Regions from separate parts of the Proteocatella sp. QWL-06 genome, predicted to be linked through region 3. Evidence: riboswitches for the same ligand, from Rfam matches in the RefSeq annotation. Region 3 holds a riboswitch; each other region holds the start of a gene.
The links. A riboswitch is a leader RNA that binds a small molecule or an ion and turns the genes downstream of it on or off. The one in region 3 is predicted to bind S-adenosylmethionine.
Positions count from the first base shown of each region.

Region 1: it holds a riboswitch for S-adenosylmethionine, as region 3 does, so the genes downstream of both, AC4PGZ_RS00205 (methionine ABC transporter ATP-binding protein) here and AC4PGZ_RS01150 (O-acetylhomoserine aminocarboxypropyltransferase/cysteine synthase family protein) in region 3, are expected to answer to the same signal.
Region 2: it holds a riboswitch for S-adenosylmethionine, as region 3 does, so the genes downstream of both, metK (methionine adenosyltransferase) here and AC4PGZ_RS01150 (O-acetylhomoserine aminocarboxypropyltransferase/cysteine synthase family protein) in region 3, are expected to answer to the same signal.

Region 1 is NZ_CM178755.1:33,880-39,504, forward strand. It holds gene AC4PGZ_RS00195 (short-chain fatty acid transporter) at 1-388, shown strand, start outside; gene AC4PGZ_RS00200 (D-cysteine desulfhydrase family protein) at 480-1,511, opposite strand; SAM riboswitch class I at 1,652-1,756, shown strand; gene AC4PGZ_RS00205 (methionine ABC transporter ATP-binding protein) at 1,851-2,873, shown strand; gene AC4PGZ_RS00210 (methionine ABC transporter permease) at 2,863-3,525, shown strand; gene AC4PGZ_RS00215 (MetQ/NlpA family ABC transporter substrate-binding protein) at 3,603-4,451, shown strand; gene AC4PGZ_RS00220 (hypothetical protein) at 4,645-5,040, shown strand; gene AC4PGZ_RS00225 (helix-turn-helix transcriptional regulator) at 5,041-5,415, shown strand; gene AC4PGZ_RS00230 (hypothetical protein) at 5,425-5,625, shown strand, end outside.
Region 2 is NZ_CM178755.1:2,007,241-2,012,865, forward strand. It holds gene AC4PGZ_RS09670 (sigma-54 interaction domain-containing protein) at 115-1,707, shown strand; gene AC4PGZ_RS09675 (hypothetical protein) at 1,788-1,946, opposite strand; gene metK (methionine adenosyltransferase) at 2,059-3,240, opposite strand; SAM riboswitch class I at 3,367-3,467, opposite strand; gene AC4PGZ_RS09685 (phosphodiester glycosidase family protein) at 3,546-5,549, opposite strand.
Region 3 is NZ_CM178755.1:243,174-248,798, forward strand. It holds gene AC4PGZ_RS01140 (ABC transporter ATP-binding protein) at 1-337, shown strand, start outside; gene AC4PGZ_RS01145 (DUF6449 domain-containing protein) at 312-2,381, shown strand; SAM riboswitch class I at 2,501-2,596, shown strand; gene AC4PGZ_RS01150 (O-acetylhomoserine aminocarboxypropyltransferase/cysteine synthase family protein) at 2,715-3,989, shown strand; gene metA (homoserine O-acetyltransferase MetA) at 4,024-5,625, shown strand, end outside.

The DNA.
Region 1 (5,625 bases), 210 kb from region 3:
TCAGGGCATGATGACGGGTGCGGTTGCAGGGGTTTCGCTTGCAGGAGTTATATCTACCTTCTTCGTGGGAATAGCTACGACTACTACATTCCCGCTGTTCACTTTCCTCAGTGCGGGTATAGTAAACTTCTTTGTTCCTTCAGGTGGAGGTCAGTGGGCGGTTCAGGGCCCTATAATGATGCCTGCGGGACTTGAAATCGGGGTGCCGGCGGCAAAGACTGCGATGGCCATTGCCTGGGGTGATGCGTGGACCAACATGATTCAGCCTTTCTGGGCGCTTCCTGCTCTTGGTATAGCGGGACTTTCTGCAAAAGATATAATGGGTTACTGTGTAATTACGCTTCTGTTTTCGGGAGTTGTCATTGCTGCAGGATTCCTAATCTTCTAAATCAAAATAATATGTACTAACTTGAAATGTGCAGCCTCGTCTTATTCGAAGCTGCACATTTTTGCGAAAATATATCTGTATCAACAGATTCCTAGAAGCTCATCTCATCTGCCTTTGGGAACAGGCCATACAGCCCTCCGGTGTGGATGAAGAGGATGTTCCTGTAGTCTGAGAAATCCGCCATGGGATTGTTTGGGGACAGGCCGAAGTTGGATTTTGCTATCTCTGAGACCATGCCTTTGAGGGTCTTTCCTGTGTATACGGGGTCGAGGAATATTCCTTCGAGTCTTGCGAATTCCTTTATGAATTCAAAGTCTGCGGGAACGTTGAGAGCATAGCCTTTGCCTGCGTAGCCGTCTGTTATTATGAGGCTCTCAGGGGTTATGCCGAGGTTCTCTGGGGTCACTCCCTCGAGGTAGCTGCAGCACTCTTCGATATATCCGAAGGCTCTTTTCTGGAAGTTCGGGGCGGTGTCTGCTATGTTGAAGCCTATTACGTCGCATTTCATGTTGTAGAGCTTCGCGCCGACTGCAAGGCCTGCATATGTGCCGGATGAGCCTACGCATGAAACCACGGCGTCGAATCTTATGCCGAGCTCGTCTTCCTGCTGTTGGATCTCCTTCATCGCGTTTATATATCCGAACAGCCCTATGCCGTTGGATGCGCCCTCGGGAAGGATGTATCCCTTTTCGCCGCTGGCCTCGAGATCTTTTTTTATGTCCTCCATTATCTCGAATCTTCTGAGGACATAGTCCTCCGCGCTTATGAATCTGACGTCTGCGCCGACTATGAGGTCTAGCAGGTGATTGCCTTCGATGGCAGTCTTTTCAGATTCCCTGAGCACGAGTATGGATTTCATGCCGAGCTTTACTGCGGCTACTGCGGTGGCCCTTGCGTGGTTGGACTGGATTCCTCCGCAGGTTATAAGTGCGTTAGCTCCCCGAGACAGGGCCTCTGCGGCTGCGAATTCGAGCTTTCTTACCTTGTTTCCGGACAGCTCTATTCCAGTCTCGTCGTCTCTTTTTATGTAGATGTTTTTCCCTAGATTTTCTGAAAGCTTCTGGAGCTTGTAGGTCCTGGTCGGGAGGTTTGCGAGTGAAATTTTTTCGGGTAGTGTGATCATGGGTGCTTCCTTTCTGCTATCTGTATTTTATACTCTTTTCAAAATAACATATTTTCTGTTTTTTTTCAACATTGCGAAAAAAGGGTTGACAATTAAGATTTATTATTGTAACATATGAAACATGAATTAAATATCAAAACTTCTTATCAAGAGAGACAGAGGGATCGGCCCTGTGAAGTCTCGGCAACCTGCAGCCTGCTGCAAGGTGCTAATTCCGTCAAAGAGAAATCTTTGGAAGATGAGGAGACGGTTGAATTGTGACCTTCTCTTCTGAGGAGGTTTTTTTTATTTCAATTTTCTAAAATCAGGTAATTCAACCAAGCAGTAAAGGAGGGACATATGGGAGCACCACTTATCCAGATAAGGAATCTGGAGAAAGAATTTTTTGGCACGAGCGGCAGCAAGGTGACTGCACTTTCGGGTATAAACCTAGATATAAACAAAGGCGACATATACGGAATAATAGGCATGAGCGGCGCGGGCAAGAGCACACTGGTAAGGTGCATCAATTTCCTCGAAAAGCCGACGGGGGGAACGGTCATCATAGGTGGCAGGGATCTTTCGGCTCTGAATGACAGGGAGCTGAGATCGGTAAGGCAGAAGGTGGGGATGATATTTCAGCAGTTCAATCTGCTGATGCAGAGAAATGTCGAGGACAACATCTGCTTCCCGCTTGAGATCGGAGGCGTACCAAAGGCTCAGGCAAGAGAAAGGGCTGCTGAGCTGCTGGAGCTTGTAGGGCTCTCGGACAAGCGGCTGGCGTATCCGTCTCAGCTGAGCGGAGGGCAGAAGCAGAGGGTGGCGATTGCAAGGGCCCTTGCGACAAATCCGGAGATACTTCTCTGCGATGAGGCGACGAGCGCGCTGGATCCAACAACCACACGCTCGATACTGGAGCTGCTCAAGGACATCAACAAGAAGCTGGGCATAACGATCGTGATAATAACCCACGAGATGTCCGTCGTCGAAGAGATATGCGACTATATCGCGATCGTGGACAAAGGAAGCCTCGCAGAAAGCGGCAGGGTGGAGGATGTGTTCTCGAATCCAAAGACGGAGGCTGCCAGAAAGCTGGTATATCACAACAGCAGCAGCGCGACGGTGGACGAGATGACCGGAAAGAGATGCATAAGAATAGTGTTTGACGGAAAATCATCCTTTGAGCCGGTCATTGCAAACATGATCCTGGAGTGCAGGACGCCGGTGAACATACTTTTTGCAGATACGAACGACATCAAGGGACAGGCCTTCGGGCAGATGATACTGCAGCTGCCTGAGGACAGGCTGCAGGGCGACAAGGTCATAAATTATTTGAAGAGCAGAAATGTGAATGTAGAGGAGCTGAGGGATTATGTTAAGTAATGAAGTATTTACAATGCTTTTGGAGGGCACGAGAGATACGCTCTACATGACCTTCGTGTCAGCTGTATTCTCATATCTGTTTGCCTTCCCGATCGGGATCGCACTCGTGATAACTAAAAAAGACGGTCTGCATCCGATGGCGGCCCTGTACAGGCTGCTGGACATAGTAGTCAACATCGGAAGGTCTGTGCCTTTCCTGATACTACTCATAGCGGTGATTCCGCTGACGGTGCTCATAGCCGGAAAAAGCTACGGCTCTACGGCGACGATAGTGCCGCTCGTGATTGCTTCTACGCCTTTCATTGCAAGGCTGATTGAATCCTCGCTCCACGAAGTTGATCCAGGAGTGATCGAAGCGGCGCAGAGCATGGGAGCTTCCCTTTCGACCATAGTGACGAAGGTGCTGATAGCAGAGGCGAAGACTTCCCTTATAGTCGGCTCCACGATAGCGCTGGGGACTATACTGAGCTACTCGGCGATGGCAGGAGTCGTTGGAGGCGGGGGCCTCGGGGATATCGCTATAAGATACGGATACAACAGATACCAGTATGACATAATGCTGATAACGGTGATACTGCTCGTGGTGCTTATGCAGGTGATGCAGTTCATCGGGATGAGGATAGCGGCAAAGACCGACAAGAGAGTAAGATAAGCAAAAAGAAAAACTAATGGAAACTGAAATATGATAACTGAAAATATAAATATGATAAAGATAAAGGAGAAACAATCATGAAAAAATTCAAAAAAACAGGTATAGCAGTACTTGCTGCAGCATTATCACTCACAGTTTTTGCAGGATGCCAGAGCAGCGACCAGGCGGCAGATACGCAGGAACCGGCGCAGGAAGCAAAGGGAAAGATAACCGTAGCGGCTTCTCCTGTGCCTCATGCAGAGATACTCTCACAGGTAAAGGAAACTCTTGCGGAGCAGGGATATGAGCTTGAGGTAGTGGAATTCACTGACTATGTTCAGCCAAACCTTGTAGTAGACGCAGGAGATGTGGATGCGAACTTCTTCCAGCACAAGCCGTACCTTGACGACTTCAACGCAGAGAAGGGAACAAAGCTGGTTCCTGTGGCAAGCGTTCACTTTGAGCCACTTGGAATCTACGCTGGAAAATCGACTGACCTTGCAAACATACCTGACGGAGCGGCGATTGCAGTTCCAAACGATACTACAAATGAAGCAAGAGCACTTCTTCTGCTTGAAGCAAACGGCCTTATAAAGATAAAAGAAGGCGCAGGACTTTCTGCAACTAAGAACGACATCGCAGAAAACCCTCACAACATCGAGATTGTCGAGCTCGAAGCGGCGCAGGTTTCAAGAGTAATAGGCGAGGTTGATTTCGTGGTACTGAACGGAAACTATGCTCTTGACGCAGGCCTCAGCGTATCAGATGCGGTTGCAAAGGAAGAGCAGGACTCAGAAGCGGCTCAGACTTATGCCAACATCCTTGTAGTAAAGGAAGGCAGCGAGGAGAGAGAAGACATCAAGGCGCTTGTGGAAGCGCTTAAGAGCGAGGCTGTGAAAACATACATCAGCGAGACTTACAAAGGCGCAGTTGTAGCTATAGACTAGGGAAAATTGTCCACCTGGAATCAATCAGAAAGATTGCCCGGGTGGACTTTCGATTTACAAACATCGATTAAGCAAAATGATGAAATGAACGGGGTTTGTTGGGGCAAAAAAAGTCCCTATTTACAATTTTACAAATAAATTCTATAATGTAAATATAACCTATAAGTTATATTTACGCAAAAGATGGTATTAAATGAATGAGAATCTGATACAGAAAATAGAGTATCCTGGCGAGTCCGAGATATACGGATATAAAGATTTTAATGCTGAATTGATGTCTATTGTCAAGAACAGCGGAAATCAAAAAGAAATCGCTCGCGACATGTTTCGATTTTTTGGATTTATGGAAGAAATGCCGAAACATGAACTTATATTAAATAAGCATTTCGAGAAACTTAAGGATACAAAGCACGATCTTTACTGTATCCGATTTTTAAAACAATTAAATCTACGAATCATTTTCATATTTATGGAAGATGGTGGTAGAAAAGTCCTGATTCATGCTTTCTTAGAAAAGAAAAAAAGCGATTATAAAATCGCTATTAAAAAATCCGAAGGCATAGTTGATAGATTGCAAGGAGGAGAATAAATGAAAACCATGGATATGAACTGGTTATTTGAAGGAATATCAAAAGAAGAGTTGGAACTCGACAAGCTTCTTTCAGATATATCGATAGCCATAATTAAAGAACGTTACGCTCTTGATATGAATCAAAAAGATTTTGCAAGTCATTTAGGTATTTCCCAACCTATGGTTTCAAAACTTGAAAGTCTTGAATATAATCCGAGTGTTAAGACGCTGTTTCAAATATGTAAAAAATTGAATCTTAAACTGGATATAAGCGTAACTAAAGTTGAGAACGCAACAAAATCCGTGCTGACAAGATTCGTAAATAAAAAAGAATATGATGTAGCGCTCACAAAAGATAGCGATGACAGACAAATTGGAATAGAAGCAGCATAAGGAGTGTATATGAACAGTATAAATAATATAATAGCTGATTTTCAGAATATAAAATCGAAAATAATATATTCTAAAATGGATTTTAGCAGTGAGATTGATATTGATAATACTACCAGTTATGATTATGCCATTGACTATGATGTTATCGATTCGAAATTAGAGCACCTGGAATATGAAGAAGTTTCCGTTGACTTTTATACCGGAGAAATA
Region 2 (5,625 bases), 940 kb from region 3:
TTTTACATCACTTCCGAATTATATACAAGTCAAAAACAACTCGTGTCCTTGATTTAATATTTCAACAATGCTATAATTCAATAAAACAAGTCAAAATATACTCAGAGGTAACAAATGAACCGATTCGAAGAAATAAGAAGCCTGAAAGCCGGAATCATAATCACGGACAAGGACAATATCATAATCTCACACAATACCCATGCGTCAAGGCTGCTCAAAGTCGCTATTTCTGCCGGAAAACCAATAAAATACTATCTTCCGTACCTGTCATCCATGGATTTACATAAGGACCATACCACTGACAGCATCGTTTATACTTTCGGACTGTCAGATACAGAAAATCTGTCCAAGAATATTTTTCAAAATCTTGAGAACGGTATCTTTATTTCAGACAAATATGGGAAACTGACATTCATAAACCATTTCCTCAAAGATATGCTCGCCTCAGAGCACGAAAGCATCATTTCAATCCTTAACAGCTTCGATATCAATGAGAATTCATTTAAAATACTCCTTAAGACAAAAAAAGAAGTCAACTGCGAAGCCTGGTCCAAAAACAAGAAATATTCACTCAAGCTGGTACCTGTCATGGATGACCTTGCTGATATCACTTCGATATATGGAGTTCTTTCCGAAATGCACGATCATAACAGACTGAATCACGAGCTCGAGGATGCCCGCAACGAGCTGGAAAAATACAGAGCTTCATCCAGCATCGAGGCCTTTAAACTCGAAAAACCGAATCTGAAGCTGCACAGCAAGTCAATGACCGAGCTCTATTCCATACTGACAAATATTTCCAACAGAGATATTACGATTCTGCTGCTCGGCAAGTCAGGCACCGGAAAAAGCTCCATCGCAAAGAAAATCCACACAGAAAGCCTGCGCCGCTCCAATCAGTTTATAACCATAAACTGTGCTGCGCTTCCCGAAAACCTCATTGAGTCGGAATTGTTCGGCTATGACAAAGGCGCTTTCACCGGCGCTCTTTCAGGCGGAAAAAAAGGACTCGTGGAAATCGCCGATGGAGGCACGCTTTTTATAGATGAAATAGGCGAGCTCCCTTTCCACCTTCAGGGCAAGCTGCTTGAGCTTATCCAGGACAAGACTTACCGACCCGTAGGCGCCACCCAGGCAAAAACTGCCAATATACGTATAATAACAGCTACAAACAAGGATCTTTATAACCTGGTCCTGCAAAAAAAATTCAGGGAAGACCTTTACTACAGGATAGCTGTCGCGGTAATAAATATCCCGCCTCTGGCCGAACACCCCGAAGACATAAAAGCACTTATAGATTCATTCACTCTCTATTTTAATAAAAAGTATGACATAAACACAGGTTTCTCTGCTGATGCAAAGAAGGTGCTCATAGCTTACGACTGGCCCGGAAACATTAGAGAGCTGGAGCACATTGTTGAATTCCTGATGGTAAGGTCAGTTAAGGACACTATCGAAGCAGCCGATCTGCCACCAGATATAATCAAATGCAGCAACATTGCCACCGCTTCAGAAGCCGTTCAGGCGAAAAACACCAGCTTCACCTGCATTTCCGAAAACGGCACCCTTGACGACCATATGAGCCAGTACGAAGCTTTCGTAGTAAGAGAATGCTATAAACTGCATAACAGTTCCTACAAGCTCGCAAAACACCTTTCCATTTCACAAAGCAAGGCCAACCGACTGATACAGAAGCACTGCAAATAAAGCAGCAAAACCCTTCCGCTTATTGATCTCAATAAACTGGAAGGGTTTTCAATGCTTAAGTTTATATTATATACCTTTTTTCATTTCACAGACTTAAGAAACTCTTCAATCTGATCCTCAAAATAAAACTCTTCGCCTTCCACCACTATGCATGGTATGCCTACAGCTCCCATTTTCTTTATCCTGTCAAAGTCTGCTCTGCTGTCTCTGTATTTAAGAAACTGCTTGAGTGCAAACATGCTTTCTGTGATATTGACATATGCGAATTTTATCTCATTTTGTAAAAGCAACTCTTTTACAGGTTCGCAGCCTGGTCAGTGCGGACTTCCAAAAACTACGATTTTTTTCATGTTAGAGGCTCGCTTTCAGAGCATCTACCTTATCAAGTTCTTCCCACGGTGCATCTATGTCAGTTCTTCCGAAGTGTCCGTAAGCAGCTGTCTTTTTGTAGATAGGTCTTCTCAGTCTTAGCTCCTTGATTATCGCTCCTGGTCTGAGGTCGAAATTCTTGTTGATGATCTCAGCAATCTTGTCATCTCCAACGATTCCTGTTCCAAAAGTATCAACAAGTATAGATACCGGACTTGCCACTCCGATTGCGTATGCAAGCTGAACTTCACATTTCTTTGCAAGTCCTGCTGCTACAACGTTCTTTGCAACCCATCTTGCAGCGTATGCAGCCGATCTGTCAACCTTTGTAGGATCTTTTCCTGAGAACGCTCCGCCGCCGTGTCTTGAGTATCCGCCGTAAGTGTCAACGATTATCTTTCTTCCTGTAACTCCTGCATCCCCGTGAGGTCCTCCGATTACGAATCTTCCTGTAGGGTTTACAAGGTATTTTGTATTTTCATCAAGCATTGCCGGATCTATGATTGGAGTTATTACATGCTCCATGAGGTCCTTCTTGATCTGCTCAAGAGAAACACTCTCTGCATGCTGAGTAGAAATAAGCACTGTATCTATTCTTACTGGTCCGTTATCATCGTATTCAACCGTAACCTGAGTTTTTCCGTCTGGTCTAAGATAATCAAGAGTTCCGTTCTTTCTTACTTCTGAAAGTCTTCTTGCAAGCTTGTGAGCAAGCGATATAGGAAGCGGCATAAGCTCTGGAGTCTCGTCACATGCAAAACCAAACATGATTCCCTGGTCTCCAGCTCCAACAGCTTCTATTTCTGATTCTTTCATTTCTCCAGTCTTGTGCTCAAGAGCCTGATCAACTCCCATAGCTATATCAGCACTCTGCTCATGAATCGCATTCAGTACGCAGCATGTGTCTGCATCGAATCCATATTTTCCTCTGTCATATCCTATTTCTTTTACTGTCTCTCTAACTATTGTTTGAATATCTACATAAGTCTCTGTAGAAACCTCTCCCATAACCATTACCATACCTGTAGTAACCGCTGTTTCGCAAGCTACTCTGGCATTTGGATCCTTGGCAAAAATCGCATCTAGAATCGCGTCTGAAACCTGATCGCAAATCTTGTCTGGATGCCCTTCTGTAACTGATTCTGAAGTGAATAGTCTTCTCATTTTTTCTTCTGTTCTCCTTTTGTTATACAATAAATAAAAATAAAAACCAACTCTCTCAAATGATGAATCTACATAAAAAATCCTCTTTTGCCACAGCAAAGAGGATTAATGTATTGTCATTAACAAACCTCATCTGCCAAAATTAAATTTTGCAGGAATTAGCACCATACATTTCTGCTGGTTGCCGGGTTTCACAGGGCCACTCCCTCCACCGCTCTTGATAAGGCATCAAGAATATTCATTTGCTTTATTTTAATATATCGAAACATGCATGTCAATAACTTTTTTGAAATTTATATATTTTTTTACTGCAGTAGACTCTGGAAGCCGTAATTCAGGCCATTTGCGGTTTTCTTAAATACCAGGTATCTGTAGTCCTCTTCCTTGCCTGCCTTAACTGTAGAGAAATCCCTGAGCGTTATATAGCTGACATTTCCAATGGCATATGAAGAATATTCACTGCCCTTAGTGATTACGAATATGTTCTTTGAAGCCGAAGCCTCCTGAAGCAGATTCCTGAGCACGGTCTTTTCAGATACCGAAAGATTCATCGATGTGCTCATCATGATCACAACATTCTTGTTGGATGAAGAAAGCGCATCCTTTACAGACTTCCACTGCCCCGAAGTGCCGCTTATGCCTGCCGAGGTGTCGAGTCCTACATATCTTACCGAGTCATTTTCCACATACTGAGCGCCCTTGTATACCGATTCCTTTGCTGTCTTTATTGCATCGCTCAGCTCCTGATTCTTGTTGAAATAATTCACCGCAAGCTTTGCACTGCCGTTTATCTTATTCACAAGCACTCCATTAATGGCCTGCGAGAATACATCCTTCTTGTCCTTGAGCGAATCCGGAACTATTGCAGTATCATAGGCTGGCATTGAGTCCACGCGTCTTGGGTCTTTCGCATTAACGGATGCCACATTCAGAGATATAACGGCGCTCGCACTTCCGGATCTTACGATTATGCTTCCGTTTCCACCGGATTTGAAGGTGACATATCCGTCCTTATATTCTACATTTATGCCGTTTCCACTTACAGTTATCCCCGATGTCGCAACAGGGTTCATGCTGCTGTCAAATCCTTGTACCGCAAGCTTTACCCGATCTCCCTGAACTATATTCTTTGTCTCCAGCACTGCCTCAAGCTTGCTGAGAGAGCCTCTCGTCCTGTTGTTGACAATGGCCATTCCATTTACTATCTTTCTTTCAGATGCAAGATCATTGGTTATCTTTCCATTGACGATCATCTCCGTCGAGCCTCCGCCGTCAAACATCATGGCGTCCCTGACATTCTGGGTCCTCAGAAAGTCTGCTACCTCGGTCTCCGTCATACCTATATAAGGGCTCTTTCTACCGTCGGCAGTCATGAATACCAGCTTTCTGTCGTAGGTTATGCCAATCGCAGTCCTCTGTGACCTGCCCGCTATCTTGTGCGTTATTGGCGCAAGCATTCCATCCTTAAGTATTACAGTCCCTCCGCCCGCGACTTCCTTAAGATCAGGATAGCTGTCCTGCATGGAGGTGCTGAGCTCAAGCCTGTCCCCAGCCGAAAATGATGATGCCAGCTGATCTCCTCTGGTGCCGCTTGCCGCTATGACATACCCGTTCACAGGGATGCTGACTCCCGGTTTTCCTGTCCTTATCTCTCTCACAGTATCTGCCTCTATAACGACCTCAGTGAGCGTCACCGAAGATACCGATGACTGTCCCGGAGAAGTCTTTCTGTATTCACTCGTTATTATGACAGGCGAAGCATATGTGCCTGAATGCTTGTTTATGCTGTATCCCGTAGAGCTCGTCCCAGTCGTCTCATTTCTCACAACGACTCCTGACTTCAGATAGTCTATGAACAGCTTCTGATTCTGGTCCATTATGAAGCTGGCCATCTTGCCATTGTCATAATAAGGTGAGGATATCACCTTTCCATCATCTGCCATCGGACCCATAGAGTAGCTCGGATCAGACATCGAAAAGAAGTCTGCGTTTATGGCTGCCACTGTATTTGGGATCTGCGCAGTCAGAGCGCTCAGAGTCTTTCTGTTCATGAATCCCGATACATCGTTGTAAAGGAGCTCAAGATCCACTCCGCTCCTCTCCATGTCTGCAATTATAAGGTTTATGGACTGCACTCCATTTTCAAATGTCTGAATTATATTTTTGTGTATTATCCCATCGCTTACAGTTATCTGATATGTATTTTCATATATCATATCCGCATAACTGAAGCTCGAAAAACACTGAACCGCTATTATCGAAGTTGCAATTATTTTTCTGAATCTGTGTTTTAACGTCATTTTTTTCATATTACTCCTCTTTTAAATCCAATGAAATCTCCCCTTCCATCAATTATACTCTATTTATGAGTTATTATAATTACAC
Region 3 (5,625 bases):
TGAAGACATCTGCGACCACGTGGGGCTTCTGCACAAGGGAGGGGTGCTTCTTTCCAAGGACATCATCGAGATGAAGCTTGAGCTCCAGAAGCTGCAGTGCGTTTTCAACAAGGATCTGGAAAAATCGGATTTTGAGGAAAAAGGCATAGAAATCCTGAAGCTTGACAGAAGGGCATCGCTTTATACAGTCGTTTCAAAGGGAAACAGCAAGGACCTGGTAAGCAGGATTGAAAGCATGAAGCCTCTTTTCTATGAGGTGCTGCCTCTGTCGCTTGAGGAAATATTCATTACAGAGACGGAGGTTGCCGGTTATGATATCAAATCGATTATACTTTAGCCTTAAGATGGTAAAGGACAGGCTTGTTCAGAATATATGGGTAAGCGCATTGTTTCTTGTAAGCTGTCTGTTTACGTTTCCAATCCAGGCTGCACTTATATTTCAGAGATTTGTTTCCGATATTGGAGAAAAATATGCCAGCAGGGAGCAGGCGGCAGAGTATGTCACAAGGATACTCGGTCAGCAAAACATGATTTTCAAGGTTACGCTCATAATAGCGGCGCTTGTAATGGGATGGGCATTCTATTCCTACATGCATTCAAAAAAACAGGTGGATCTCTACCACTCGCTTCCTGTGAGCAGGACAAGGATATTTCTCAGCAATTTCCTTGCGGGGAATATAAGCTTTGTCATAATATATCTTGGGAATCTATTCCTTGCAGCAGCAGTGATTTCTGTCATAGGCTTTGGCGCCGATATCGATTATCTGGAGCTGCTGAGGAACTTTGTCATGAATACGGTATACTTCAACCTTATCTTCTCTGTGAGCATACTGGCAGGGCTGATCACTGGAACCAGGCTCATACACGTGCTGATGACATTCGTTATCCTTGAGTATGTTCAGCTGTTCCTGGTGCTTTTCAGCGAATACATGAAATTCTTCTTCAGTACCTTCTATGCTAGGGCAGTATTTACTGATGACCTTATCATGAATCTTTCACCCGTAACGAGCCTTTTCATGGAAATGGAGAGCTTCAGCTTTACTATGACCGCAAACGTGCTTGTTCTTGCCTGCATAATACTCCTCAATGTATATATATTCAACCTGAGGCCATCAGAATCAGCAGGGAAATCGATAATAAGAAACAGGCTTCTTGAAACCGTTAAATATATGGTACTTACGGCAGGAACCATGGCTGGGGGTCTTATATTCAATGAGGTTGGCCAGGGCCGAAGCTGGATGATATTCGGACTTGTATTCAGCGGCTTTGTAGGCCACTGCATACTGGAATGCCTTCTCAGCTTTGACATGAAGCGCATATTTCGCAATAAGGGAAAGCTTGTCATACTGATGTGCGCGCTTGCGATCGCATTTCTCGTAATGGACAGAGACGTAGCAGGCTATGACATGAGGATACCTGAGACGGGCAGCATCGAATCCGTGTCCATAAATCCAGTGAGCTTTGACTCTTATGCGAGCTACAATCTGGCTGATTATGATGAGATTGACAGAATGGAGAGCATAAGGCTTTCAAATCCGGATACGATAAAGGCGGTAACGGAAATCGCAGAAATTTCGGTTAAAAATCAGGAAAAACATGAGTCAGACAAGAATTTTGTATCAGGCGATCATTTCCAGTTGGCGGTGAAATATAATCTGAAGGACGGAAAGAGTCTTACGAGGTACTACAGCCATGCCCCTGCTGCATCCGCGCTTGAGGTATTTGCAGATATTTACGATACTTCGGAATTCAAATACAGATACTATCCTCTGATGAGCTTAAAACCAGAGGAGATAATAAAGGCGACAGCTGAGTTTCCGGGTTTTGTGAATCCGGATAACAAGAATTCCTATGAATCTGAAATAAGAGGCAGTGAAAAAATGAAAGCGCTCCTGAGCGCGGCTCAGAATGATCTTATAAACATGAGCTCCTCAAAGCTGAAAAACAACAGTCCTGTAGCGCTGCTCACATTTTTCGTTCAGGATGATATAAAGGGCAGATATGCTCAGGATTCACAGAGGCGGATAGAGGTTCCTGTCTTCAGGGAATATATAAAGACGCTGAGCGTACTGGCGTCACTCGGATACCGCATAGAAACGGATTTTTCTGAGGACATGGTTGAATATATAGAGCTGTATTCATATGATGACTCTGCCAGTGCAAAACCAGATTATCCACAGACTGTAGATGTAAAGGAATCTGTAAAGGTTCTGAGAGAAAAAGCCGAGATTGAAAAATTTTTTACTGAATATATTTCGGGCATCAACATAAGCTATAACGGATTTATATTACCCGATTCAAATAGATGGGCAATCGTTTATTTAAAGGGAAGCAGCAACTCAGGCTATGATTTCATATCCGTAAAAGATGTCGGAATTTAACGATTATTTCTAAACTATAAAAATAATTTAATAAAAAACTGTTTGCAATATTTGGAGAACTATAGTATTATAGTAAAAACGATGTTGAAACAAATACAATTGAATACCCAGAAAAAACAAACTTATCAAGAGTGGTGGAGGGACTGGCCCTTAGAAACCCGGCAAAGCGAAAGCTAGTGCTAATTCCAGCAGGCATTATGTCTGAAAGATAAGTGTAGCCTGATAGATATATACTATAGCCGCACTTATAAGAGTGTGGCTTTTTTATACCATATTTTAGCTGCACGGAATGAAACAATATAAAATAAAAGTCACAGAAAGGTGGAAACTAAAATGAAAAAATATGCACAGGAAACAATCTGCATACAGGGAGGCTATGAGCCAAAAAACGGAGAACCAAGAATACTTCCGATATTCCAGTCAACGACATATAAATATGACGAGGCAGACGAGGTGGCAAAGCTGTTCGATCTTGAGGCGGCAGGTCACATGTATTCAAGAATAAGCAATCCTACGGTGGAGGCTCTCGAAAAGAAGATTGCCGAAATGGAAGGCGGCGTTGGTGCTATGGCAACTTCTTCAGGACAGGCGGCAAATCTTATAGCCATCCTGACTATATGCAACGCAGGAGAGCATGTACTGGCGATGTCGAACCTGTACGGCGGGACATTCACTCTTTTCACTTCGACGCTCAAAAAGATGGGCATAGAGGTTACCTTCGTCGATCACAGAGCTGATGACAGAGAGATATCTTCAAAAATACAGGCAAACACGAAGCTTATATTCGGAGAGACGATAGGAAATCCGGGGGTAGATGTGCTGGACATACAAAGAATAGCAGAAATAGCACATGAGAACAGTATACCTCTAGTGATCGACAATACTTTTGCAACGCCATATCTTTGCAGGCCGTTTGAGTTTGGCGCAGACATTGTCACTCACTCGACTACAAAATATATTGACGGACATGCTACAAGCGTTGGCGGGATAATTGTTGACAGTGGAAAATTCGACTGGAAGTCGAGTGGAAAATTCCCTCACCTTACAGAAGCGGATCCGAGCTATCATGGACTAAGCTATACAGAAAAATTTGGAGCAGCAGCCTACATCACGAAGGCCAGAGTAGCGTTTCTCAGAGACATGGGAAGTACAATGAGCCCTTTCAATGCATTCCTTACAAATCTCGGAGTAGAGACTCTTGCGCTAAGGATGGAGAGACACAGCAGCAATGCGCTTGCTGCGGCAAGATTTCTTGAGAGCCATCCAAATGTTTCATGGGTAAACTACCCGCTTCTGGAATCATCGCAGAGCTTTGATCTTGCCAGAAAATATCTTCCTGGAGGAGCCAGCGGAATAATCGCATTTGGAGTAAAGGGTGGAGTTGAATCCGGAAAGAAATTCATTGACAGCCTTGAGCTTGCAAGCCTTGTAGTTCACGTGGGTGACATAAGGACACACGTGCTCCATCCGGCAAGCATGACTCACAGACAGCTTTCGCAGGAACAGCAGATCAAGGCAGGGATAAAGCCCGACATGATAAGGCTGTCAGTAGGGATAGAGAACATAGACGACATTCTTGCAGACCTGGATCAGGCGCTTAGAGCATAACAGGCAACAGAATAAACAGAAGAGGTGAGAAGACGTGCCAGTATTAATACCATATGATTTGCCAGCAAAAGAGATATTGAATAAAGAAAAGATTTTCGTAATGAACGAAACCAGAGCCCAGACTCAGGACATAAGGCCTCTAAGGGTAGCTATAATAAACCTCATGCCGACGAAGATAGAGACTGAGACGCAGCTTCTGAGGATGCTTTCAAATACAGCGCTTCAGGTAAATGTGGATCTCATAAGGACAAGCTCTCATGAAAGCAAAAATACAAGCAGAGAGCATCTTGAAAAATTCTACAAGACCTTTGATGAGATAAGAGGAAGCAAGTATGACGCCATGATAGTTACGGGAGCTCCGGTTGAAAAGCTTGATTACAGGCAGGTGAGCTACTGGGAAGAGCTTAAGGAAATAATGGATTATGCGAGAGAGCACGTCTATTCCACGATGTTCATATGCTGGGCCTCCCAGGCAGCGATGTATCACTATTACGGTATAGAGAAGCACCAGATGGATAAAAAGCTGTCCGGGGTATATGAAAATGAAGTTGTGGCAGACAGCGTCCTTACAAGAGGGTTCGACAGGTTCTTTTATGCTCCGCAGTCAAGATACACCTACTGCAGAGAAGAAGATATACAGAAGATAGAGGACCTTGAGATAATAGCCAGATCGGATGAAGCTGGAGTGCACATAGCCGCAACCAGAGATAACAGACTCATATTCGTGTCGGGACACAGTGAGTATGATGAAGACACGATTGACAGGGAATACAGAAGAGACCTTGCAAAAGGCACGCCAGTAGACGTGCCGGCGAACTACTACAGAAACGATGATCCGGAGCAGGGAATAATGGTAAGGTGGAAATCTCATGGGAACCTTCTTTTCAGCAACTGGCTCAATTACTGTGTATATCAGGAGACTCCATTTGACATAGACAATATAACCAAAAAAGTAGTGGCCAAGTTTGGGGGGACCTCACTGGCAGACGCATCGCAGTTCAACAAGGTAAAGGACATCATCCTGTCCCAGGATGACAGGAGCTATATAGTGGTATCAGCCCCTGGAAAGAGGTATGACGGAGACGTGAAGGTGACAGATATGCTAGGTTATGCCCACAACATCCAGAGCGTTAAGGAAACTGTCAAAGAACAGATAAGAGAGCTGCAGAAGAAGGAATTCTCGCTCACGAAGGAAAAAGAGCAGGTAATCCATCAGATAGAGGACAGGTTTGAGGAAATATGTGAAGACCTGGGCGTATCCGGAAAGCCGAAGCGCGAGATAAAGTCGGTAGCTGAGCAGCTGAGAGCCGCAAAGGACAGGGATTTCATGATAAGCAGGGGAGAATACCTGAGTGCGGTTATAATGGCAGATTATCTGGGATATGACTTTATAGATTCAGCAGATCTGATATTCTTTGATGAAGATGGAAAACTTGATGAAGAAAAGACATATTCAGAAATAAGAAGAAAGATATCTCCTGAGGACAAGGTAGTGATACCCGGTTTTTACGGATCAGGCCACAGAGGGGAGATAAAGACTTTTGAAAGAGGGGGATCTGACATCACAGGGTCCATAATAGCAAACGGAATAAGCGCAGACATGTATGAAAACTGGACAGACGTAAGCGGAGTCATG